Regions from separate parts of the Methylobacterium sp. AC315 genome, predicted to be linked through region 2. Evidence: predicted binding sites of a transcription regulator. Region 2 holds the regulator's gene; each other region holds the start of a gene.
The links. Region 2 encodes LexA, which represses DNA repair genes until DNA is damaged. Its sites were predicted from a motif close to TGTTCNNNNTGTGTTCNG; they were not measured.
Positions count from the first base shown of each region.

Region 1: AC0IY0_RS16160 (ATP-dependent helicase) is a predicted target of LexA. The motif match lies at 3,373-3,390, and genes of this name have one in related genera.
Region 3: AC0IY0_RS20250 (LexA family protein) is a predicted target of LexA. The motif match lies at 2,958-2,975, and genes of this name have one in related genera.

Region 1 covers NZ_CEEDEA010000008.1:225,024-232,934, forward strand. Annotated here, with positions in the region: gene AC0IY0_RS16155 (PhoH family protein) at 1-586, opposite strand, end outside; gene AC0IY0_RS16160 (ATP-dependent helicase) at 999-3,362, opposite strand; gene AC0IY0_RS16165 (AsmA protein) at 3,586-7,026, shown strand; gene AC0IY0_RS16170 (DUF4304 domain-containing protein) at 7,430-7,911, shown strand, end outside.
Region 2 covers NZ_CEEDEA010000004.1:10,214-18,124, forward strand. Annotated here, with positions in the region: gene AC0IY0_RS07695 (histidine kinase dimerization/phosphoacceptor domain -containing protein) at 1,219-2,340, shown strand; gene AC0IY0_RS07700 (response regulator) at 2,337-2,786, shown strand; gene AC0IY0_RS07705 (hypothetical protein) at 2,831-3,298, shown strand; gene fae (formaldehyde-activating enzyme) at 3,299-3,838, opposite strand; gene AC0IY0_RS07715 (hypothetical protein) at 3,895-4,095, opposite strand; gene AC0IY0_RS07720 (hypothetical protein) at 4,094-4,309, shown strand; gene AC0IY0_RS07725 (hypothetical protein) at 4,345-4,797, opposite strand; gene AC0IY0_RS07730 (biliverdin-producing heme oxygenase) at 5,048-5,647, opposite strand; gene lexA (transcriptional repressor LexA) at 5,968-6,687, shown strand; gene AC0IY0_RS07740 (ComEC/Rec2 family competence protein) at 6,681-7,911, opposite strand, start outside.
Region 3 covers NZ_CEEDEA010000013.1:96,803-104,713, forward strand. Annotated here, with positions in the region: gene drmB (DrmB family protein) at 1-792, shown strand, start outside; gene AC0IY0_RS20245 (Y-family DNA polymerase) at 1,146-2,438, opposite strand; gene AC0IY0_RS20250 (LexA family protein) at 2,435-2,863, opposite strand; gene AC0IY0_RS20255 (DUF6894 family protein) at 3,000-3,296, shown strand; gene AC0IY0_RS20260 (hypothetical protein) at 3,314-3,568, shown strand; gene AC0IY0_RS20265 (hypothetical protein) at 3,714-4,529, opposite strand; gene AC0IY0_RS20270 (hypothetical protein) at 4,911-5,180, opposite strand; gene AC0IY0_RS20275 (class I SAM-dependent methyltransferase) at 5,529-6,365, opposite strand; gene AC0IY0_RS20280 (hypothetical protein) at 7,193-7,390, shown strand; gene AC0IY0_RS20285 (hypothetical protein) at 7,509-7,911, opposite strand, start outside.

The sequences.
Region 1 (7,911 bases), on a different contig from region 2:
GGCCCGAGGTCTCGCGCAGGTCGGTCTGGGAGACGTCGCCGTTGATGATGACCTGGCAGTCGTCGCCGATCCGGGTCAGGAACATCTTGATCTCGGCGGTGGTGGTGTTCTGCGCCTCGTCCAGGATTACCAGGCAGTTCTTGAAGGTGCGCCCGCGCATCACCTCGAACGGGACGATCTCGATGTCGCCGGTCTTGAGCGCGATCTCGAAGGCGGCTTGGCCCATGCGCTCCTTCATGGCCTCGGTGAGCGGGGCGACCCAGGGGGCGATCTTCTCCTCCAGGGTGCCGGGGAAGAAGCCGAGCGAGCGGCCCGAGGGCACGTTCGGGCGGGTGATCACGACCTTGGAGATGCGGCGCTGGCGGAGCTGGTCGGCGGCGCGGGTCCCGGCGATGTAGGTCTTGCCGGTGCCGGCGGGCCCGAGGACGATCACCTGCGGGGCGCTGGCCAGGGCGTCGAGATATTCGGCCTGGCGGTCGGTGAGCGGTTGGATCGGGCTGAGGTTGCGTTCTTCGTCGAAGCGGGTGCGGTGAATACGGGGCGTGCGGTCTTCAACCAGTTCAAGTCGTGTGCGGCGTCGCTTCATGGATCAACACTCCAACGGGACTTGCCAACCTGGATCTGTCGATGAACTGCCGTTTACCTTGGTGCTCCCGGAGTTACACTATTCCGAAACTAATTCCGGCGCCATGCCGAAGGTTCCGCCCCGTGCTATTCGCCTGTGGAGAGCGTCACGCCGCCTCGCCCGGGGTCGAATACGCTGTGCAAGCGTCGCACCAACGCGATTCGCACGGGACGTTTGCGCGGCGGGTGTGACCGGGGGGTGACGGTCGGTGCCGCGCCGCCGGAAATGCCGGGACGCTGGCAAGATGGCATCAGGTCGAGGGCCGGGGACACGGGCGGGCGCGGCCATCCGGCACGACCGCGCTTCGTCCGGCCAGCACGGGCGAAGCCGGCCGACCCTGTGGCCCGCGAACGCCCGGGCCCGGTCGGCGGGGCTAGCTCGATCCAGCCTGGATGAAGCTGTCGAGGACCATCTTCCGGCCGGCCTTGTCGAAGTCGACGGTGAGCTTGTTGCCGTCCACGCCCGCGATGGTCCCGGGGCCGAACTTCATGTGGAAGACCCGCTGGCCGTCCTTGAACGCGGACGGCGTACCGCTCGACTTGGCGATCAATTCGCCCTCGATCTGGCGCGGGCCGCCCGACCGTCCGCCGGGCGCGGTGCCGAAGCCGGACCGGCTCCCGGCGCCGGAGGCGGTGTTGGCCTGGGCGCGCTGCCAGCCGGGCGTGCCGTAGCTCGATCCGAACGGCGTCGGGTTGCGGTCGAACCGCGAGGCGCCGGCCGAGAAATGCGCGGGCGCCTCGACCACGTCGACGGCCGATTCCGGCAATTCGTCGATGAACCGGGACGGGATGGTCGAGGACCACAGGCCGTGGATCCGCCGGTTGACTGCAAACGACAGCTTCGCCCGCTTGCGCGCCCGGGTGAGGCCGACATGGGCGAGGCGGCGCTCTTCCTCCAGGCCGGCCCGGCCGCTCTCGTCGAGCGCCCGCTGGTTGGGGAACAGGCCGTCCTCCCAGCCGGGCAGGAACACGGTGTCGAATTCCAGGCCCTTGGCGGCGTGGAGCGTCATCAGCGAGACCCGCTCGGCGCCCTCGGCCTCGGAGGCCTCCATCACCAGGGAGACGTGCTCCAGGAAGGCCGCCATGTCGGGGAACTCCTCCATCGAGCGGACGAATTCCTTCAGGTTCTCCAGGCGGCCGGCGGCGTCGGCGGAGCGATCCTTCTGCCACATCTCGGTGTAGCCGGATTCCTCCAGGATGGTCTGGGCGACCTCGCTGTGCGGCTGGGTCTCGACCAGCCGGGCCCACCGCGAGAAACTCTCGGTGAGCGCCCGCAGGGTGGCGCGGACCCGGGGCTTCAGCTCGTCGGTCTCGCACAGGCGCTGGGCGGCGATCAGCAGCGGCAGGCGGTTGGCCCGGCCGAAGGTGTGGAGCTGCTGCAGGGTGGCGTCGCCCAGGCCGCGCTTGGGCGTGTTCACGATCCGCTCGAAGGCGAGGTCGTCGCTGACGTTCATGGTGACGCGCAGGTAGGCCAGCGCGTCGCGGATCTCGGCCCGCTCGTAGAAGCGCGGACCGCCAATCACCCGGTAGGGCAGCCCGAGCTGGACGAACCGGTCCTCGATCTCGCGCATCTGCGCCGAGATCCGCACCAGCACGGCGATCTCCGACAGGGGGTGCTGCTTGGATTGCAGGGATTCGATCGCTTCGGCGAGCTGGCGGGCCTCCTCCTCGGAATCCCAGGCGCCGGTCACGGTGACGCGCTCGCCCGGCTCGTCCTCGGTGCGCAGCGTCTTGCCCAGCCGGCTCTCGTTCTTGGCGATCAGGCCCGAGGCGGCGGCCAGGATGTGCCCGGTGGAGCGGTAGTTGCGCTCCAGCCGCACCACCACGGCGCCCGGAAAATCGTGCTCGAACCGCAGGATGTTGTCGACCTCGGCGCCGCGCCAGCCGTAGATCGACTGGTCGTCGTCGCCCACGCAGGCGATGTTCTTGCGGGTCTGCGCGAGCAGCCTGAGCCACAGGTACTGGGCGACGTTGGTGTCCTGGTACTCGTCGACCAGGATGTAGCGGAACCGGTCCTGGTAGGTGGCCAGGACGTCCGGGTTCTCGCGCCAGAGCTTGAGGCACAGGAGCAGAAGATCGCCGAAATCGACGGCGTTCAGCGTCGCGAGCCGGGCCTGGTAGGCGGTGTAGAGCGTGCCGCCCTTGCCGAACGCGAAGGACGCGGCTTCGCCCGGGGGTACCTGATCGGGCGAGAGCCCGCGGTTCTTCCAGCCGTCGATGGTGTGGGCCAGGGCGCGTGCCGGCCAGCGCTTCTCGTCGATGTTCTGGTCGGCGATCACCTGCTTCATCAGGCGCAGCTGGTCGTCGGTGCCCAGGATCGTGAAGTCCGACTTCAGCCCGACCAGCTCGGCATGCCGGCGCAGGATCTTGGTGCCGATGGCGTGGAAGGTGCCGAGCCAGGGCATGCCCTCGCCGGCGGGGCCGATCAGCGCGCCGATCCGGAGCTTCATCTCCCGGGCGGCCTTGTTGGTGAAGGTCACCGACAGGATGTCGAACGGGCGGGCGCGGCCGGTGGCGATCAGGTGGGCGATCCGGGTGGTCAGCACCCGGGTCTTGCCGGTGCCGGCCCCGGCCAGCACCAGCACCGGGCCTTCCGTCGCCTCGACGGCGCGGCGCTGCTCGGGGTTGAGCCCTTCGAGATAGGCGGCGGCGTCCCGCCGGAGGGCGCCCATGGCGCGGGCGGCGATGGAGGTCGGAGCGCCGTCCCCGGCGGGCTGCGCGTGCGGGCCATTCTGCATTCCGCTTCCCTGGACCAAATCGCGAACGGCGTCGAGGCCATTCGGTCCGGAGCCGCTGCAGCTCCGAGGGGGGATCGCCCGTGCGGGGCGCGGCCGGCAGCGCCTCTGGCGCCGTCCGGGACTTATCGTGCTATGGCCGGTGACAGGTTGCCCAGGGGGGCACGCGACGGCGGGGCATCGCGATGGTGCCGGCCCGCGCGGAAAAGAGTGCGGAACGGGTAGCGTGCGTGATCTTCTGACCGCGCTGGCGGGCGCCGTCATCCTGGTTCTCGTCGCGGCTCTGGCCGTTCCGCCCGTCATCGATTGGCAGGCCCAGCGCGCGCTCGTCGACCGGGGCCTGACGCGGTCCCTCGGGGTGCCGGCCCGGACCGACGGCCGGATCGAGGTCCGGCTCCTGCCCTCGCCGCGGCTGCGGATCGACCGCCTGCATCTCGGGGCCGATCCGGCCCGCCCGACCCTCGACGCCCGCTTCGTCAAGGCCGAGATCGCCCTGACGCCACTGCTGAAGGGCGAGTTCCGCTTCACCGAGACGCGAATCGGACGGGCCGAGATCAAGCTCCCGGTGGTGGCCAGCGAGGCCCTGCGGATCCCGCCCGATCTCGGCGAGGCCCTGCGCGCCCGCGACTTCGCCATCGAGGACCTGCACGTCCAGCAATTCCTGGTGACCACCCAGGTGCCGGCCACCGGCCGGACCGACCAGCTCTACGTCCAGGACCTGCACCTGCAGACCCCCGCGCTCGTCGGGCCGTGGCGGGTCGAGGGCACCAGCGGCGGCGTCCCGTTCCGGGCGGTGAGCGGGACCCCCGGGGCGGACGGGCGGCTCGCCGTGAAGATCGCCGGCGGCGGCGACGCGCATCCCCGCTTCGAGGCCGACGCCCGGTTGGGCCTCGTCCCCACCGAGTCCGACGGGGCGGTCATCGAGTCCGAAGGCTCGGCCCGCCTGGTGGTCGGCCCGCCGACCCAGGCGGCCGGCCCCTACCTGCCGTTCTCGCTCGGGGGCAGCTTCAAGGCCCGGGGCACCCAGGTCCGGTTCGAGGGCGTCGAGCTGGCGATCGATCCGGGCGGCCGGGCGCTGCGCCTGGGCGGCACCGGACGGCTCGACCTGCGCCAATGGCGCGCCGGCCTGACCCTGGAGGCCCGCCGGCTCGACCTCGACGCCTTCCTGACCTCCCCGGAGGGCCAGAACCTGATCGGCCGCGGGCTGCCGGGCGCCGGGGCCGGGTTGCCGGCCATGCTCGACCTCGACCTGTCGGTGGGCAGCGCGGTCCTGGGCGGCGAGGAATGGTCGAACCTCGCGCTCGCCGGCACCGTCGAGCGCGCGGGCGGCCTGCTGCTGCGCCGCCTGACCGCGACCGGACCCGGCGACGCGACCCTGACCGTCAGCGGCCAGGTCGAGGCGGCGCCGCTGCGCCTCACCGGTCCCGTGGCGCTGGTCGCGGCCGATTCCGACCCGCTCGGGCGCTACCTGCGCCGGCTCGGCGTCGAGGGCCCCCTGACCGCGCTCCTCGACGGGCGCAGGGTCGAGGCCGCGGCGGACCTCGCGGCGGCCGCCTCCAGCCTGTCCGTGCGCAACCTGCGCCTCGCGCTGGGGGCGGCCCGCGTCACCGGCAACGCCCGCTACACCGCCGCGGAAGCCGGCGCGCGCGGGCGGTTCGACGCCCAGATCCGCGCCAGCGGCATCGACATCGCCGCCCTGCCGCCGCTCGGGACGACGCTCGGCAGCCTGCGCGACCACGACCTCGCCCTCACGCTGGAGGCCAAGGACGTGCGCTACGGGCCCGCCGGCTCCGGCAACGGCACGATCGCGGCCAGCATCCAGTCGGACGGGTCGAGCCTGGTGGTCGACAGCCTGGATGTGACCGACCTCGCGGGCGCCAGCGCCAAGCTGTCCGGCCGGATCGGCGCGGACGGGACCGGCCGCGTCTCCGGCCGCCTGAAGGCCCCCGTGGCGGCCCCGCTGCTCGGCCTGCTCGAACGGGTCTGGGTCGGCGAGATCCGCCTGCTGCCCGCGTTCCTGCGCGAGGCACCCCTCGACCTCGCCGTGACCCTGGACCGGGAGGGCGGCGCGTCCGACGCCCTGCGCAGCCAGATCAAGGGCAGCGCCGGCGGCGGCACCCTCGACCTGACGCTGGCGAGCCGCGGCACGCGGATCGAGGGCGGAACCGCGACCCTCGCGGCCCCCCGGGCGGGTCTCTGGTTCGGGCGCACCGACATCCCCGGATTGCAGCAGCCGGCCGAGCTGCGCCTCAGCGCCGAGCGGCCGGACGCCGACATCCTCGCGCTGACCGTCGACGGCACGCTCGCCGGCCTGAAGCTCGCCACCGCCCGGCCGATCCTGGTGGGGTCCGACGCCCTGCCGGGGGCCGGCGAGATCCGGGCCGCCACCGCCGACCTCGCCCCGTTCCTGACCCTGGCCGGGGCCGCGCGCCTGGCGCCGGGCGTGTGGCCGGCCGACCTGACGTTCGTCCTCGCCAAGGACGGCAGCGACATCGCCGCCGACACCACCGGGACGGTCGCGGGCGCGGCCCTGGGCGGCCGGCTGCAGCGGGCCCCGGGCGGGGCGCTGCGCGGCCGGCTCAGCTTCGACCGCCTGTCGGTGCCGCAGCTGGCGACGGCGCTGCTGCTGCCACCGGATCCGGCCAAGGCCGACCGCTTCGGCCCGGTCCCGCAGGCGCTCGCCCCCCTCGCGCTCGAGGCCCGTGTCGCGACCCTCGACCTCGGCCGCGGCCTCGCCGCTACGGAGGCCGGCCTGGCCCTCGGCCTTGCGGACGGCGTCCTGACCCTGCGCAACCTGACGGGCAAGCTCGCCGGCGGGCGGATCGCGGGCTCGGCCACGCTCACCCGTCGGGGCGCGGAGGCGTCGGTCACCGGCGAGGGCGCCCTCGACGACGTGGCCCTCTCCGCCCTGGCCGGCGGTCCGATCGGCGGACGCCTGACCGCGTCCGCGCGCTTCGTCACCACGGCCGAGACCGCCCCGGGCCTCGCCGACAACCTGTCCGGCAGCGGCAGCCTCACCCTCAAGGATCTGAGCGTTCCGGGGGCCGACCCGGCGTCGCTCGGTCGCGCGCTCGCCCGGGCGGTGGAGATCGACGATCCCCTCCGCGAAGGCCGGCTCCAGGCCCTGGTGGCCGAGGAACTCGCGAAGGCCGGCGCCCAGGCGAAGGCGCCCGCGCGCAGCCCGGCCACCCTCGTGGGCGGGGTCCTGCGGGCCGGGCCCCTCGACCTCGATTTCGGGGCCGCCCGCTGGTCCGGCACCCTCGGCTACGACCTGCGCGGCGGCCGGCTCGACGCCCGCGGGCTCCTGTCCGGCGGCCCGGTCCCCCGCGGCTGGAGCGCCGGCCCCCCGGCCGTCCAGCTCGGCTTCACCGGGTCCCTCGCGGCCCCCGAGCGCGTGCTCGACGTCGGCGCCCTGTCGAACGGGCTCGCCGCCTTCGTGCTCCAGCGCGAGTTGGACACGATCGAGCTGACCGAGGCCGACCAGGTCGAGCGCCAGCGCCGCCGGGCCCGGATCGAGATGGACCGCGCCCGCGCCGCCGCCCTCAAGGCCGCCGCCGACAAGGCGGCGGCGGACGCGGCGCGACAGATGCGTGATCGAGGAGAAGCGAACGAGAACCCTGCGGTCGCACATCCTCAGGATGCAATGCCGCCGGAAGCACGGCCATAATCAAGTATATCCGACGTTTCGCAAATTCAGCGACTGCAAAATTTACGACTTTATTGCCCTGAGGTAATTTTGTGGTGTTCCGCGCCTCATATCGAAATGGCTGCTCCAACTAAGCAATTTAAGGTTTGAGGCTGATCGATTTTGCGGTATTTATAACGATCCGAGTAATATATTAACCCATCATTTGTCCTATCTGGATTTGAGTTCAATGATATATGGATCAGAGCATGTTCAAGTGCTCAATAAAATTCAAAAAAATGTATTTGAAAATATAAAATCATTCGATTTTCGTAGTAGAAGACGAAGTCTAATGAGATTGGTTGATGGCGATATTCAGCATTTAATCGATTTCCAGGCGGGAAGATATAATGTCGGGCCGCCATCTCCTACGGAAATATTGTAACTGCGACCAAATTTATACGGAAAATTTACCATAGAAATCGCTGTATTTGTGCCGGAAGTATTCGAAAGAATGAGCTTTAAGCTACGTTCTCGTAATTCCGTGAACTGCACGCATTGTCAGATTCGCCGCCGGCTCAGTTTAATTGCGTCGAATGACGATATCTGGTGGGACCTATCTGATAATATTGATTTATTGACGGACAAAGCGATTTGCTTGATAAATGAGTTTGGCATACCATTTCTGAATAGATTTTGTTCGCGGTACACAATAATTGAAGAGCTAACCGAATCTATATACAAAAAAGATAAAATATCATCGGCTCCTCTGCTTGATGTTGCGATGATCTACTGGAAGCTAGGTAAGCTTGACGACGCAAAGAATGCGTTGACAGATCATTTGATTGATCATCGAAAGAATTTTGGTCACCCGCAGCATGAGGTCTATGTTCGTCATTTGTCATCTGAACTTGGGTGTGGCGAATT
Region 2 (7,911 bases):
ATCCTCCCGGGCATACGCCGCTTCGGCGATCCCCTCCGTGATCAGATCGGCCCACTCTCGGTGGGTTGATCCCTGATCCAGCATTGCCTCCTCCCCATGGTCCGGGGTTGGCATCCCCGTTTGTTATTGACCGTCGTCGGCGAGTACGGGGCGCAGGAGAGACGCAAATGCGCGCGTTGTAAAGGAGACGACTCTCCTACCGCGCTCGCCCGATATCAGCAGTTTACGGCGGGCAGAGAAGTACAGCCGTCAGGCGGGAGATACAGGTCTTCGAACGTCCGCCCCTCGTCGACCGCAGCCTCGGGCGGACCGACTGCTCCCCAGCCGTTACGGACGGCACCAAACGTCGGATCCCGTCTCGGCGCATGAAGACGCAGACCCATCGACCGCCACGCCGCCCTTGACAATGTTCCTATTTTGTGCTCATTAGCCGTCACCTGTCCTTCGGCGGTGTGGGGGTGACTCCACGGCGCTCCTCGGGGGTCCGTCCGGTGGCTGACCGGCGGGCTCGGGGGACGGGGCGATGCCCGCGTCGGTGGCTCTCAGCCGCCATCGCCCCGGGCGGCGTGCCGATGCAGGGCGTGTCTCGGATGCGGGCGTGAAGATCGGGCGGTAGTCTGCCCGGCGGGGTGCGGAAATGCCCCCGCGGCGACCCGGATCTGGGCGTGACCCTCAGAAACCTGCGGACCCGCCCACTACGAGGCGGATGTCGGGTGGAAGGCCACGGCGGTGATGCGGGTTCCGGGGGCGTCTCGGCTGCGATTGCGGCTTGGGCGCCATGGGCAGTGACCGCTAACACGGAGTCGCGGGGATCGGGGCGTCGCACAGACATCGCGACGAGACAGACGGCACCGGCCGGGGACCATGCCCGGCCGATGCCGCGGGTCGCCGCGGGGATCGGATCCCGCGCGTAACTTGGCCGACACCTGGGTTCCCGCGGCGTCCCGCGTCCAGCGTGAGGAGACTTCTTGGGCCATGCCCCCGGCGCACCAGGCGCGCGGGGACGATGAAGCCTGTCGGGAGGTCGCGTGGCCGGCGCGCCCGCAAAACCGGACCGGGGCCCACCCGTGCGGCATCCTGTCTGGTCGATTCCAGAATCAAAGTGAGACTGGGCTGAACCCAATCTTCTGATTGGCCGTTGAGCGTTCGGCACTGCGACCGCGCAGGCCCAGCCGATTGCCGGAGGTCACGAACGCCGGGCATGAAAGAGTCGATTCGATGGAACAGCCCGACGCTTGGCATCTGACGGACCGGCTCGATGCCGAACACGGCAAGGGCGATCCGTTCGCCGCCGCGGTCCGTGCCACGCGGATGGCGATGATCGTGACCAATCCGCGCCTGCCCGACAACCCGATCGTCTTCGCCAACGACGCGTTCCTGCGGATGAGCGGCTATGACCGCCAGGATGTGCTCGGCCGCAACTGCCGCTTCCTCCAGGGGCCCGACACCGACCGGGGCGCCGTGGCGCTGATCCGGGAGGCCGTGGCGGCCCAGCGCGACATCGCGATCGACGTCCTGAACTATCGCAAGGACGGGGCGCCGTTCTGGAACGCCCTGTATCTCAGCCCCGTCGCCAACGAGGCCGGCGAGGTGCTGTTCTTCTTCGCCTCGCAGCTCGACGTCACCGATCGCGTCGACGCGCACCTGCAGGTGCAGAAGGAGAAGGACCATTTCGAGGCCGAGGTCGCCCGCCGGACCCGCGACCTCACCGAGGCCCTGGCCACGCAGACCATGCTGGTCCACGAGGTCGATCATCGGGTCAAGAACAACCTCCAGATGATCGCGGCCCTCCTGGCCATGCAGACGCGGGCGATCACCGATCCCGCCGCCCGCGCCGCGATGGAATCCATGCTGACCCGGGTGGAGGCCCTCGGCACGGTCCACCGCAGGCTCTACCAGTCCAACAACGTCGAGCGGTTCGACGTGGCCGAGTTCGCTCGCGACCTCGCCACCGACCTGATCCGCGGTTCCGGGACCGACCGGATCCGCCTGCACCTGGATCTGGAAACCGTGGAGATCCCGGTGACAAAGGCCCCGCCGGTGGCGCTGATGATGAACGAGCTGATCACCAACGCCCTCAAGCACGCCTTCCCGGACCACCGCGCCGGCCGGCTCTCCGTGACGGTGGCGCCGGACGACCGCCACTTCACCATCAAGATCGCCGACGACGGCGTCGGCATGCCCGTGCAGGTCATGGAGCAGCGCTCGTTCGGCAAGCGGCTGATCGGCACCCTCTGCCGCCAGCTCAATGCCAGCATCGCCTGGCAGGCGAACGACCCGGGCACGATCGTCAACGTTCGCCTGCCCCGCGAATTGGCTACCGGTCCGGAGGCCAGATGAGCGAGCCGATGCGAATCCTCGTCGTCGAGGACGAGGCCCTGATCCTGATGCAGATCGAGATGATGCTGGAGGAGGCCGGCTATCGCGTCGTGGGCACCGCCATGACGGCGGCAGAGGCGATCGCCCTCGTCCACGAAACCCGGCCCGAACTGGTGCTGATCGACCTGCGCCTCGGCGATGATTCCTCGGGCGTGGACGTGGCGCACGCGGTGCGCGCCATCGGCGGCATCACGGCCGCCTTCATGACCGCCAACGCCCGGGCCCTCTCGGACGACCTGGAGGGCGCCACGGCGGTGATCGCCAAGCCGTTCACCGGAGCGGTCCTGGAGGAATCCCTGGCCTACCTCGAGGATTGCGTCCGCCGGCCGCCGCCGGCCGAGCTGGTGCCGACCGGGATGCGCCTCGCCCCGGCCCTGCTCAAGAGCTTCGCCCAGATGCGGCAGTGAACGCCGCCCTCGACACCTCCGGCCCGGCGCGTAGAGTGCCGGCCATGTCAAGCTTCCGCGTCGCCCGCCCGCTCCTGGCCACATTCCTCGCGGCCCTGGCCGGCCTGCCCCTCGCCGCCCGGGCGGAGCCGTGTGACGACCTCGCCCAGCAGATCGCCGGGGCGATCGGCGGCAAGGTCGGCAAGCGCGCCGGGCCGAGCATCGACATCCGCCTGGCCGGTCCGATCAAGTTCGACGTGACCTGCCGGGCCGAACCGATCGTGCAGGCGACCTCCGCGGAGCCCGCTCCCTCGGCGGCCTTCTTCCGCGACCTCGCGGCGGCCTCGGAGATCCTGGTCGGCGAGCCGGCCGCGCGGGTCGAGCCGATCATCGCCGACGCCTACCGGACCGCCCTGTCGGACCGCCGCAAGTCGTTCATCCAGCAGAACGGCTGGTCCGCCTCCTGCTACACCGATCCCGGCAGCAGCGCGATGCGCACCCTGTGCTCGGTGGGGCGCATCCCGCCGCGCTGATCAATACTCGATCACGTCCTCAAGCGCGTAATGCTTCACGGTCTTCCGGTTGGCGATCAGCTCGTCCACGGTCGGCTCGCCCTTGAGGGCCCGGGCGATGGCGAGCTTCGTCGCCTCGTAGTTGGTGCGGTACAGGTCCTTGCGGTCGAGGTTGTCGTCCTCCGCGCAGCGCGGGTCGAGCCAGATCATGACGATCATGCACAGCTCGTCGAGACCGTCCTTGGGCAGCACGCCCTCGATGATGCAATCCACGATCGCGTCGCCGGTGGCGGCCTGGACGACGCCGCCGAGCAGCTCGACATACTCGGCCGTGTGGATCGTCGCCTTGGTGGTCATCATCGTGGCGGGGCGCACGAGCTGGTTGAGGTCGCGCACCACGAACATCCGGGTGTGGCCCTGGACCTGCCCCATCATCGACGCGAAGGCCTGACCCACCGGTCCCCGTACCGAGCCGATCAGCACCTCGGGCATGGCGTCGGTGTACTGCCCGTCGGCGGCCAGGACGGTGGCCTCGCCGGTGCGGAACCAGATCTCTTGCATGTGTCGCGACTCCCCGTGTCAGGTCGCCCGGGGGAGACATCATCGAGGCGCCGGCGTCAATCGCTCCGGAGCAGGCCGACCCCGTCGAGGGCGCCGACCCCGGCGATCGCCACGGTCGGGCCGGCGCTCTTGAGGAACTCGGATCCGCGGGGCAGGGAAGTCGGGTGCGGCGCGACGCGGGAACAGTCCCGGGCCAGGGCCGTTCCGGCCGGAGCCTGCGGCGTTGTCTCGGGTCCGGCAGCCGGGAGGGATGTCATGACGGAGAGCACGGATCGGGGGGGCGGCTGGAGCCTCCAGGCGAGCGCCATGCCGGACGGGGTACGGCTCGAACTCGCCCTCGCCGACCTCGGCGGCGGCCCGGTCACCGCGGCGATCGTGCTGGACCGGGCGGAGGCCCGGGCCTTCGCCCGCGCCCTGCTGGCGGCGGCCGGCGATGCGGCCGAGCGCACCTTCCCCAAGCCGGGCGCCTGACCGGGCGGTCTCGGGGCCGGCGCGGGCGGCTCAGATCATTGTTGGATGAAGCCCGGATTGCGGCCCGGCAGGCGCGGCACCACCGTGCCCCGCTTCTCGATCGGCGCGTCGCAGGCGTAGGTGAATTCGCTCTTCTGCGGATCGAACACCGTCTCGCCGGTGATCCGGCAATCCTCCCGCACGGTCTCGTCGAGATAGGCGCGGGCGGCGGTGCGGAAGCGCTTCACCCGGGTCGCGGCCGGATCGGGATCGATCCGCACCTCGCTGAGATTGCAGCCGGTGTACTCGCGCAGGGCGTTCGAGACGACGAGCATCCGGCGCACCTGCCGGTTGTCGTAGACCTCGTAGGGCTCCTTGCAGCCGATGGTGACCACCTGCGGGGTGAGCGCCACGTAGTTGCGCGAGATATACGAGAACCCGGTGGTGCAGCCGGCCAGCGCCAGGCCGACGGCCCCGGCACCGATGGGCAGAAGAGCCGCGCGTCGCATCCTCGTCATCCCAAGCCCAATTCCAGCCCAGTCTCGAAGCCGCCGGGACGATCCGCCTGCCCCGCCGACCGGGGCAAGCACCTCGGCGCATTGAAACGGCGCCGCTTGCCCAGTCAATTCGTTTGTCGCCCGAGACGCCGTTCCAAGCGTCCGCGACCGGTCATCGCTCGACTCGGCGGTGGACGGCGCGCGTGACAGGCTTTGTTGCTGCGCCAGGACGGCGGAACGATCCGACCGGGTGGCGGCGCCGTTAGTCCTCGAAGACGTCCCCGACCAGCCGACGCACGAACTGGAACGCCTCCGTCGCCCCCGCGGCGACGCGTTGCTCCCCGGCCTCCCGGAGTTCGACCCGGTCGAGGGCGGCCGTGAAAAGCCGCCAATGCAACCCGCGTCCTTCGGGATGTCCGGCAAGATGGCGCGCACCGTGGGTTTCCGACAGGCCGAGCGCCCGGGCCTCCTTGAGCAGGATGGCCGCCCCGAGATTCGAGCCCTCGGCGACGTAGAGCCAGCCCAATCCCTGCGCCGGTTCGATCGTCCCGGGATGTTCCTCGGACGCGCCGTCAGGGACGGGCGCTCCGACATCGCGCAGATCCTGCTGGATCAAGGGCAGTCGGCGCCTGCCGTCGAGATCGGGCAGGACATGGGCGAACGCGCCATCGCGATAGACTCGATCGACGACCGCATGGAACCTGTACTGGATCTGGAGGAACAGCGCGTAGCGCTCCAGGCTCGCGAACGGCTTTGCCGCCATGATGCGCCGGTCGAGCTGATCATGGGCGGCCGCGGTCGCCACTCTCAGGCGCTTCACGCGGCTGCCGGTCTCGGCGATGTCGGATGATGCGGCGTCCATGCGATCTATGTCTGTCGTCCGGGCAAGGTGCCGTGGGCAGACGTGAGCGGCCCGCCGCGCCACTCTGACCGTCCCAGCCTATGGACCACTCCGGCGATTCGGGTCACCGAGGCTGGCCCGGGATCGTGCCGATCCGGCCAGACCGGTTCTGCCATGGCGGCGCGACCGCGTCACGGCACACAACGGCCGCATCCGCACATCGCCGATCGATCAAGCTCGGCCGATCACGCTTGCGGAACACTTGCGGAACGTTTAACGTGTTCGTGATTTGTTTCCGCGACCGCATCGATGCGGTCCTCCAAGCCGCGAGTCCCCCGTCGATGCTCACGCGCAAGCAGCTGGACCTCCTGCGTTTCATCCAGAGCCGCATGCAGGAATGTGGCGTCCCGCCCTCGTTCGACGAGATGAAGGACGCCCTCGATCTGAAGTCCAAATCGGGCATCCACCGGCTGATCACGGCCCTCGAGGAGCGCGGCTTCCTGCGCCGCCTGCCGAACCGGGCGCGCGCCATCGAGGTGATCCGCATCCCCGAGAGCCTGTCCCAGGCGGCTGCTCCACCCGCGGAGCCCCGCCGCTTCACCCCGAGCGTGGTCGAGGGCGGGAAGTCCAAGCTGCCGGCGCAGCCGGCGACCGCCCGGATGATCGACGACGGCGGCCGCGCCATCTCGATCCCCGTGATGGGCCGGATCGCGGCCGGTACGCCGGTCTCGGCGATCCAGAACCAGAGCCACGCCATCACCATGTCGCCGGACTTCCTGGCCGGCGGCGAGCATTACGCCCTCGAGGTCCGCGGCGACTCGATGGTCGATGCCGGCATCCTGGACGGTGATCTCGTGGTGATCCGCAAGCAGGATACGGCCAATACCGGCGACATCATCGTGGCGCTGATCGACGACGAGGAGGCGACGCTCAAGCGCCTCCGCCGCCGGGGCTCCTCGATCGCCCTGGAGGCCGCCAACCCGGCCTACGAGACCCGCGTGCTCGGGCCCGACCGGGTCCAGATCCAGGGCCGGCTCGTCAGCCTCGTCCGCCGCTACTGAAGGGGTTCGGCCGGCGCGTCGCCGGGCGCGGCCTCGGAACCGGCGACGTCGGCCTCGGCCGGGATCGGCTCGGAGGGCGTTACCACTTTCGGTTGTGGGACAGGCGATGGCCGCGAAGCCGGTGATGCCCGCCAAGGCACGGTACGGCCCGTGTCGCGGGTATAGCGTGCCGTGAAGCCATCCCGGTCGGCCCGGAGTGCGACGGCGCCTCGTTCGGCGAGCACCCGGCGGTCGATCACCAGCGGCCCCGTGCAGGTGGGCGGCGCCGCGAGCCGCGAGATCAGCAGGGCCGCCCGGGCGCAGTCCTCCGTGAAGGCGCGCCGGTCGCGGACCAGGGCGACGGCGCGGCCGTCCGGCAGGCTTGCGGTGCAGCCGAGCCGGTCGCACCGTCCGACAGCCGACGAAGCCTGGATCACCGCCTTCGCCGATCGCCCGTCGCCATCCGCTTTCAGCCACTGCTCCATCACGAAGGCCGAAGGATTGCCGAGGGCCCACAGGACTCCGTCCGGTCCACGCACGGCCGCACCACCGCCCTGCCGGTCGACGTACAGGTCGAATCGCTCCGGAACGACGGCGAGGCCGAGCCCGAGCAGGGCGGGCGGCAGGGCCAGCCAGCGCAGCCGCGATACCGGCAGCGTCGCCAGCAGCAGCCCGGCCGCCAGCAGCATCAGCGCGCCGGTGCCGAAGGCCGGCAGCACCAGGACGGCCCGATTGAAGCCGGCGATCCATTCGGAGATCGCCAGCATGCCGCCCACCGCCTGTCCCATCAGCCACCAGATCGGCCGGTCCAGGGCGAAGGGATAGGCCAGGATCCCGATCACCGCCGCCGGCATCACGACCAGGGAGACCAGCGGCAGGGTCAGGGCGTTGCCGATCAGCCCGAACGGCTGGACCGTCTGGAAATGGTAGGTCGCGAACGGCGCCGTCGCGACCTGTGCCACCAGGGTCGTCGCGAGGGTGCCTGTCACGGCCGAGAGGCCGGTGCCGACGAACCGCTCGATCCGCCCCGCCCCGGGACGCTGGAACAGGCGTCCGTCGATCAGCCGCGCGCAGGCGATCAGCCCGGCCACCGCCCCGAACGACATCTGGAAGCTCGGTCCGAGCAGGCCCTCGGGTTCCCGCGCCAATGCTATCAGGGCGGCCAGCGCGAGGTTGCGCATGGACAGCGCCGGCCGGTCGACCAGGATCGCGCCGAGCATGATCAGCGTCATGATCAGCGAGCGC
Region 3 (7,911 bases), on a different contig from region 2:
GACTGGAACGATGGAAGCTGGGCCAGTCTGAGCTTTGTTCGCGCACTGGTGGTTGTGCACCGTCTGCGCGAGGTGTCATGTTTATATGGCTTCACACGCTTTGAAGCAGCTCCAACGGAGGCTGATGGCGACATCGAGGATATCAGCCTCGCTGTCCATGGCGCCCCGATTGCAAGGGCAACCGACTGGTTGCCGGCTTGCGAGCAATTCGGCGAAGGTTTGTTCATTCACGTCGATAGCGACGCGATGGCGACTTGGCTCAAACAGGTGGGTGCTCGCCACCAGCAGCTAGTCGGCGGCTACAATCGGTGGAAGGTCCGCTTCGGGTCCGCTGCCCCTAAATACCCGACTACGCCTTACGTGTTGCTGCACAGCCTCGCCCACGCGCTGATGACCGAAATTGCGCTGGACTGCGGCTACCCGGCAAGCTCGTTGAAGGAGCGCATCTACGCTCTCGGGCCGAACGGGGCGGAGCGCTGCGGCATCTTGATATACACCGCGAGTGCGGGCGCGCAGGGAACGCTCGGCGGGCTCGTAGGCACAGCGCCGCGCTTCGCTCAGATCTTAAGGGCGGCGCTCGAGCGGATCGCGATTTGCTCAAACGACCCCGTTTGCTGCGATCACGACCCCGAGCATCAGACTGGCGACCGGGCAACCCATGGGGCCGCCTGTCATGGCTGCCTGCTTATTGCTGAGACGAGCTGCGAGGGCCGCAACCTATTTCTCGATCGCAGCCTACTCGTGCCGACCATGTCAACTTCGCGCTTCGCCTGCTTTGAGATCGACGGGTGATAATACTCATCACTAAGATTGAGGGCTGGCAGAACGTATCGGGCAAGCGCAAGCGTGGCTTTGTCGGGTGTGGTCGCAGCTGTCGCCCGCGCAATGCTTAGCTGGTTGCGCTGGCTATCATGACTGCCAAAGCAGCCACAAAAAAAGGCCATTCCCGAAGGAGTGGCCCAAAGTCTTGGGAGGAAACGCCCTTGGGAGGGCTGCAGGACCGCGACGCCATCGCTTTCCCACAACACCGACCTATGCGCCCGCGATGCTGCGAACAACCACCTATGGGTTGTGGTCCGCGCATAGATGGCACGGTTTTTCCTTGCGAGTGCGCTTCCACACCATAGCTCGGTTGCCCGCTGCCCTTAGGCGTGGGCCACCGGCAGCTCGCTTACCTGGGTGGTGTAGCGCGGGGTGCGCATTTCGAATTTCGTGTTCCACTCCCGCTTGGCCACTAGCCCCGCACGGGCCGGCACGACTGAGCCACGGCCCCAGCGTGCGTTGCAGGCGTCCATGGCTGCCATCAGCGGCTCTGACCGCTCGCGGTCCATCGCACCGATCAGCGCCCTCGGGCTGTGCGACAGCGGGACCAAATCGTTGGTAACGATGCCGGCCTTCGAGTAGCGCCACGGGCGCTGCCCGGGCTCACGCCAAGTCTTGGCCACCCCGTGGCGTGCCGCCTTGATCAGGGCCAGGGTGTCCGAGGTGTGCTCAGGCAAGGTGACGGTAGTCGAGACCGAGCGCATCGGCGCGTCCCGATCGTGCTCGCTGGTATGGTAGAAGATCGTGACGTGATTGGTGGCCAAGCCTTCCCGCCGAAGCTTCTCGCCCAGGCGCGTAGCGTGCGCCGAGACCGCCTCCTCCAGCGTGGCCTGGTCCTCGATCCGTCCGGAGAACGAGCGGGTGACCGCGCAGCCCTTCCGCCGGGCCGGAACCATCTCCAGCGGCAGGCAGGCCAGGCCGCGCAGCTCGTGGATGATGCGCTCGCCTACGACAGTGAGCCCCTTACGCACCGGCCGTGGATCAAGGTCGCGCAGGTCCGCCACGCTCTCCACGCCCATGGCCTCCAACTTCGCTAACGAGGCCCGGCCGATGCCCCAGACCTCAGCTACGTCGATCCGACAAAGCCAATGCGCGTAGGCGGCTGGGTCGGTCAGATCGCATACGCCCTGTAGCTCGTGCACGGTCTTGGCGACGTGGTTGGCCAGTTTCGCCAGCGTTTTGGTAGGACCGATCCCGACACAGGTCGGGATGCCCGTCCAGGCTCGCACTGTGGCGCGGAGATCCCGTGCGAGTTCCACCCGTAGGCCGGGCGCTATGTCCGACAGGTTGAGGAAGCTCTCGTCGATGGAGTAGATCTCCACCTGCGGACTGAACTGCCGGTACACAGCGTTGGTGCGCCCCGATATGTCGCCGTAGAGCGTGTAGTTCGAGGAGAACACCCGCACGCCCTGGACCCGGCACATGTCGCGGATCTTGAAGTACGGGTCGCCCATTTTGATGCCGAGCGCCTTGGCCTCGGCGGTGCGGGCGATCGCGCAGCCATCGTTGTTCGACAGCACGATCACTGGGATCGCGTTGAGCTTCGGGTCGAACACCCGCTCGCAGCTACAGTAGAAGCTATTGCCGTCGATCAGCGCCACCGCCCGGTCGCTCACGACAGCCGCCCCCGGGCGATGTGCCAGCGGATCGAGAAGCGCACCACGCCCCAGATCACGCCCTCGCCCATCTCCTCGACGGCGAAGGCTGGCAGCTCCGGGTTGCAGAAGGCCAGCCGGGCCACGTTGCCTTCGATCACCAGGCGCTTGCACGACATCTGGCCGTCGATTGCCGCCACTACGACGCTACCGTGGCTGGCCTTGAGGCTACGGTCCACACACGCCAAGTCGCGGTCGTAGATCCCGGCTGCTTCCATCGACGAACCGGCTATGCGCCACAAGAAGGTCGCCGGCGGGTTCGGCACCAGCCACCGAGGCAACTCCAGCGCGCCCTCCATGAAGTCGTCCGCGGGCGATGGGAAGCCCGCGCACAGGGCTTGTCCGATCAGCGGCACACGCACCGCGTCGGCGCTGCCCACCAGCATCTCATCGACGCGCTGGGTCAGCACGGCGGTCACCAGGACCCGTCTTCCACAGCCGGTTCGTGCCGCTGGGCATACATCGCAACCTCACTTCGAATAGAACGCATCAGGAACAAACACGACGCGGGAGCGTAGTTCAATGGCTGTGTCGGATCCCGCCGAGATCGCGGTGGGCGAGTGTGGAAGAGTTGGAAAAACGTCAATGCTCCGGAGGCTTTACCGCTTCCATTGCCTGGGCTGCGGTGACGCCGTGTTCGATCTGCATGGGCGCTGGCTGTCGAGCATAAGCGAGGTCCGGCAGCAAGCAGATCGGGTGGCGCTGGACCTAATGACCGGCACCAGCTGCCAGGACTGGACGATGTGGTCCGTTGACGTGCGTGATGCCGCAGGCCGGTCTGTCCTGATGCGTGCGTTCACCTCGGTGAAGGTAGCTTGACGCGCAGGAAGGGCACGATGGTGATGAAGACCAGCTACTTGGTGCAGCCCTTCGAGCTCCACCGAAAGCGCCTGCGCCCGGCGCGCCAGGAGGCCGCGCAGACCGAAAGCGGAGCGCTAAAGAAGGCCGAAGCCTTTGCCGCACGCATGCTGGGTGCCGCGGCGTTGAAGGTGGTGGCTGACGACGAGACCGGCGAGTTGGAAGGTGTCGCGATCCTCGGGCAGTGGGGCGAGGTGCCGGAGGATTTCGCTGAGAGCCTGCAGGGCGGTTGAGCCAATGGTCTCCAAGCGGATGAGCAAGGACTGACATTTGGTACCGTCCGCTTCGGGTGGGAACGCGAAAGAGCGGACGTCGCTGCCGCGCCCGTCGACGGCATCCGATAGGGTGTTCTCGACGCGCCACTTTAGGACAACAGCGTCATTCGTCTGGAACTGGTGGACATGGCGGGGCCGTGAAGTCCGGCACGTCACCCGGCTTCATGGCCATAAACGCGTCGTAGCTAGCTAGGCTCTCCTCAGTCGGAACGGTCCGATCCGTCGCGAGTGCCCGGATGCCGTCGCCAAACGATCGGCGGGTGACCTCGTCCAAGATCGCGAAGTCGTTCGAGAGTTCGTAGGACATGGAGCCCGTCCACATGTCGATACGTGCGTAGCCGGGCGCCCGGGCGAACAGCTTCGGGCGGCCCGAGACTTCATGCTTGGCGAGCGCCACGCGCAGCAATTCAAGCTGTCGGAAGAGCACGTGTGTGCGCGCTAGGTCGTTCTCGATTTCCTTCGTGATCCCCGGGTCCCCGATGATGCGCCGGAGCGCGCGGGCGAAGGCGTCGCGTCCGAGGTTCAGGTCGCTTGGCTTACCCTTCTCCAGCGCGGCCGCCTTAAGTTCGAGGCCGCCATTGGCCTTCCACTTCAAGACGTTCTTAGCGCGCTCGCGCCACGTCCGCAGGAGCTCGTATACGGCGAAAAGCCATTGCTGGCTAAGCGCGTTCAGTAGCATCGCGTGGCCGATGTCGATGCCCTCATCAGCGGAGCGGTAGGCGCGGGCTTCGCTTTCCAACGGCATAAGGAAGCCGTCTACGAGCGCGACGTTCGTGGCCTGCATGCCAAGGTAAGGATCATCGCCGAGTAGCGTCAGTCCGCGTAGGGCTTCGTCGAGTTCCCGCGTCTCGATCTCCTCTGGTTCGCGCGGCATGGGCTCGTCGTGTTCGTCGTCATCGTGATCCTCGACCTCGTGCATCGCCGCATCGCTTTGATAGTGGAACGTCCGCTGCCGAGCGCGCAGCCAAATTCTGCTGAGGATGCGAAACCGACGCTCGCATCACACCCAACGAATGTCCGCGATCTACCCTGAGCTCAAGTTGTCAGACATCCGGCGAACGGCCGCTTTCGTGAAGCGTCGATGGCTGTCTCTACAGCTGGCATGGGTCAAGAGCAGTCGCGAATGGCGGTCTGCTAAAGGTGCACCCATAGCGAACTGCCGCCGGTCGCTCCGATGGCCATACCCAAACCGCACCGGCTCGGCCGGCTGCTTTGGGTGGGGAGCCGACACTGGCACCTAAGCTCGCGAACGTCAGCAAGCGCCTCATAGCAGACCGTCTGCTGAGAGGTGGCCATGGCGTCAGGCAATCAGGTCGACCCCCTCCCCAGGATAAACGCTCGTCCGAACAACGCAGCCCGGCCCGATCCGCGCACCGTCGCCGATGCGGATGGGGCCAAGTACCGACGCTCGGCTCTCCACGGTGACGCTGTCGCCCAGGACTGGCAGACCAGGGCCGGCCCCGATGTCCGCTGTGGGGGCCCTAGTTAGGCCTCCAATCACGACTTGCCTGCCCAAGGCCGCACAGCGGCCGACCGCTCCCGCGATCACGACCCCATTGGGCTGTGGCATGTACAGGCCGCCCCCGATCTGGCTCGACGGCGTGATGTCAGCGCCGGTCCACCAGATATTAGCGATCCACAGGAACCAGGCCGCTGCCCGCCATTCGCGCTCAAAGGCGTAGCGGGAGAGCCGGTACAGGCAGGACGCTTGGTAGCCGGCCCGCAGGCGCACGGAGCCGTGCCCGTGCCGCCGCCAATGCTCGTGGTCCGCCCGCAGGGCCCCGCGCACTTCCGAGAACCGGGGGCGCCGCCAGGCGGCCCCCTGCCCGCCGTCCGCTTCGCAAGCCGCCGTCACGTGCAATCTCCAAGGTCGGTCGAGCGTCCCTCTAAGGGCCGCCGGCGCATGCCCGGGGCCTGCTCAGCTGTCAGCAGAGCGCGTGACCAGCGCCATCACCCATGGGTTGAACCCCGTGTCCAGCAGCGCGCGGGGCATGCGATTGACGTAGGCGCGCGCTGCTGTGCGCGCGAAGGCCGGAACGCGCGAGAAGTCGAGAAACCCGCCGATGCTGCGGGCCTCCATCGTGTAGGGCAGCCCTTCAAGGTAGCGGTGCACGTCCGGGTAGGCCCACAGAAAGTTGTCGCCCCAGGTCCGGTGGACGGTGGCGCCGAGCCGGCGCGCGAGCCAGCGCTCCCAGGACGCCGCCTGGTTGTCGGGGCCGTGGGCCACGTCGATCGGAAAGGCGCGGTTGGGGCCGCCGATCAGCATCCGCCCGCCTGGGGAAAGGACGCGGAAGATCTCCCGCAGCCACTGCTGGCGAACCGCGTGCCAGTCGGGACGGCGGTCAGCGTGGCCGTTGGTTGTGCCGACGTGCTCGATGGCGCCGAAGGTGAAAGCGAAGTCGATGCTGCCGTCGAGGAAGGGGAGCTCGAACGCGTCCGGATCGACCAGATAGAACCGATCGGCACTCCGACCGGCCGACGACCAGCGGCGCGTCAGCCCGGGCAGGTCGATGCCGTAGCTCTCGTAGCCCTCCTTTTCCAGGGCAACCGCCATGCCGCCCATGCCGCAGCCAACGTCTAGGATGGTCCGGACCGGAGCCTCTCGCACGATCGGTAGGACGAAGGCCCGGGCCTTGGTCGCCTGGAAGTCGTTCTGCGCGTCGACGTAGGCTTCGTCGCAGGTCTCATCCCGCGTCCAGGCGCGTGGCAGGAGACCATGGTAGCCGTCGAGCGTCGTGATGGGTGATCTCAGCATAGCATAGGGCTCCCTCCGACCGTGCCGTACGATCGAGATCAGCGGGAAAAACCAGGGCCGATCGACATCTGGACCGCTGGACCCATGGTCGGGCAAGGCAGGAGCAAGAGCGCCAGCCGTTGCTATTTATGGTTGCGTAAAATCAATACATGCAACCGGGAAAAGAACGTAGATGCGGATCGCGTGATGCCATCTGCAGTTGCAGGCATCGGTCCTAACCCATCTCGGAAGTTCGGTATTCATTTTAGAAGGGTATGCCCTGCCAAGAACCCGCCACGAGACGGTTCTACGCCTCATGAGGGCCAGCATCCAGGTTCCGGGGCAGCTGATCGAGACAGTTTATACCCATTCGGGAACTCAGTGTGACGGTACTGAGATCCTGCGAATGTCTGCTCCCAACAGATTGCAGACCTTAGAATGCGTCTGACTTGTCGTCCGAGAAGGGTCGAGAGCAGCCTCAAATGGCGGTCTGCTAAAGGCGCACCCAAAACAGACCAAACGCTGTCGGTGTGGATGTCCGGTCTTGGGTGCAGCGCTAAAGCCCCCTCTCGACCCGAGCCTAAGTTGCCGGAGGACTGACGAGCGGCCGCTTTGGAGAAGCGCCGACGGCGGTTGGGGCGACCGGGCTGGGTCGTAGGCAGAATGTCCGCTTCCGACCCCGGCTCTCGTTACACAGGACGCCGCCGAGGGACCCTTCGAGCGCATCCTTGGCCGTGGTGTCACCCGAATAAGTCAAACCGTCCGTAGCTCCGCTTGTTGCCATCACATTGGATTTGTTCTAATTTGCAAGAGAGAGCGATCGCTGATCGCAAGCCCCGGAGCCGACCATGAACGCCAAGTGCGAGACCTGCCGCTTCTTCGATGAACACAAGGGCAATGGCGCCGTCGCGCAGAACGACGCTGGTCTGTGCCGCTTCAATCCGCCGGTGAGCCAGCCCGAGGCGAACTCGAAGGGCCTGTGGCCGGTGGTCGGGAACGGTGACTGGTGCGGCCACTACACCGCCGAGATGACCGCAGCCGAGTAAGTCTCCGATCCGATCGGACAGCTAAGGCCAGCCTTTGGGCTGGCCTTTTTCGTTTAAGCCGAAGTATGCATCCGATGCAGGTTTATTTTCGTATGCCCGCGTATTACGGGCTGGACGCCTATGCAGCTTCATACTCGGAAGCTGGCACCTTCTTGCGAAGCTGAATTCCGATGCTCATCCGCTGCTGGCCAGGGTTGAGATGGCGGTACTCGGTTTCGATCCCGTAATCTCGAGCGACTTCATAAAGGCGGTCGAGGTTCAGGCTTCCATCCGCGTTTCTCACTTTGTCGTTAAGCCATGCGTTGAACGGGCTAGCAGCCGTTTTTTCCATCCATGCTTGGCGCTGCTCAGCCGTGATCGACATGGATCGCTCGCGAGGCGCGTTTGGATCTGTGTACCGCGTAGCCGTTGTGAAGATGCTTTCGCGGGTGATCCGCATGCCTTGCTTATCCAGCTGAAGGCCTGCCGCTTCCATGATTTGGCGGCCCATATGCCCAACAAGCTGCTTGAGCCGGTCCTGC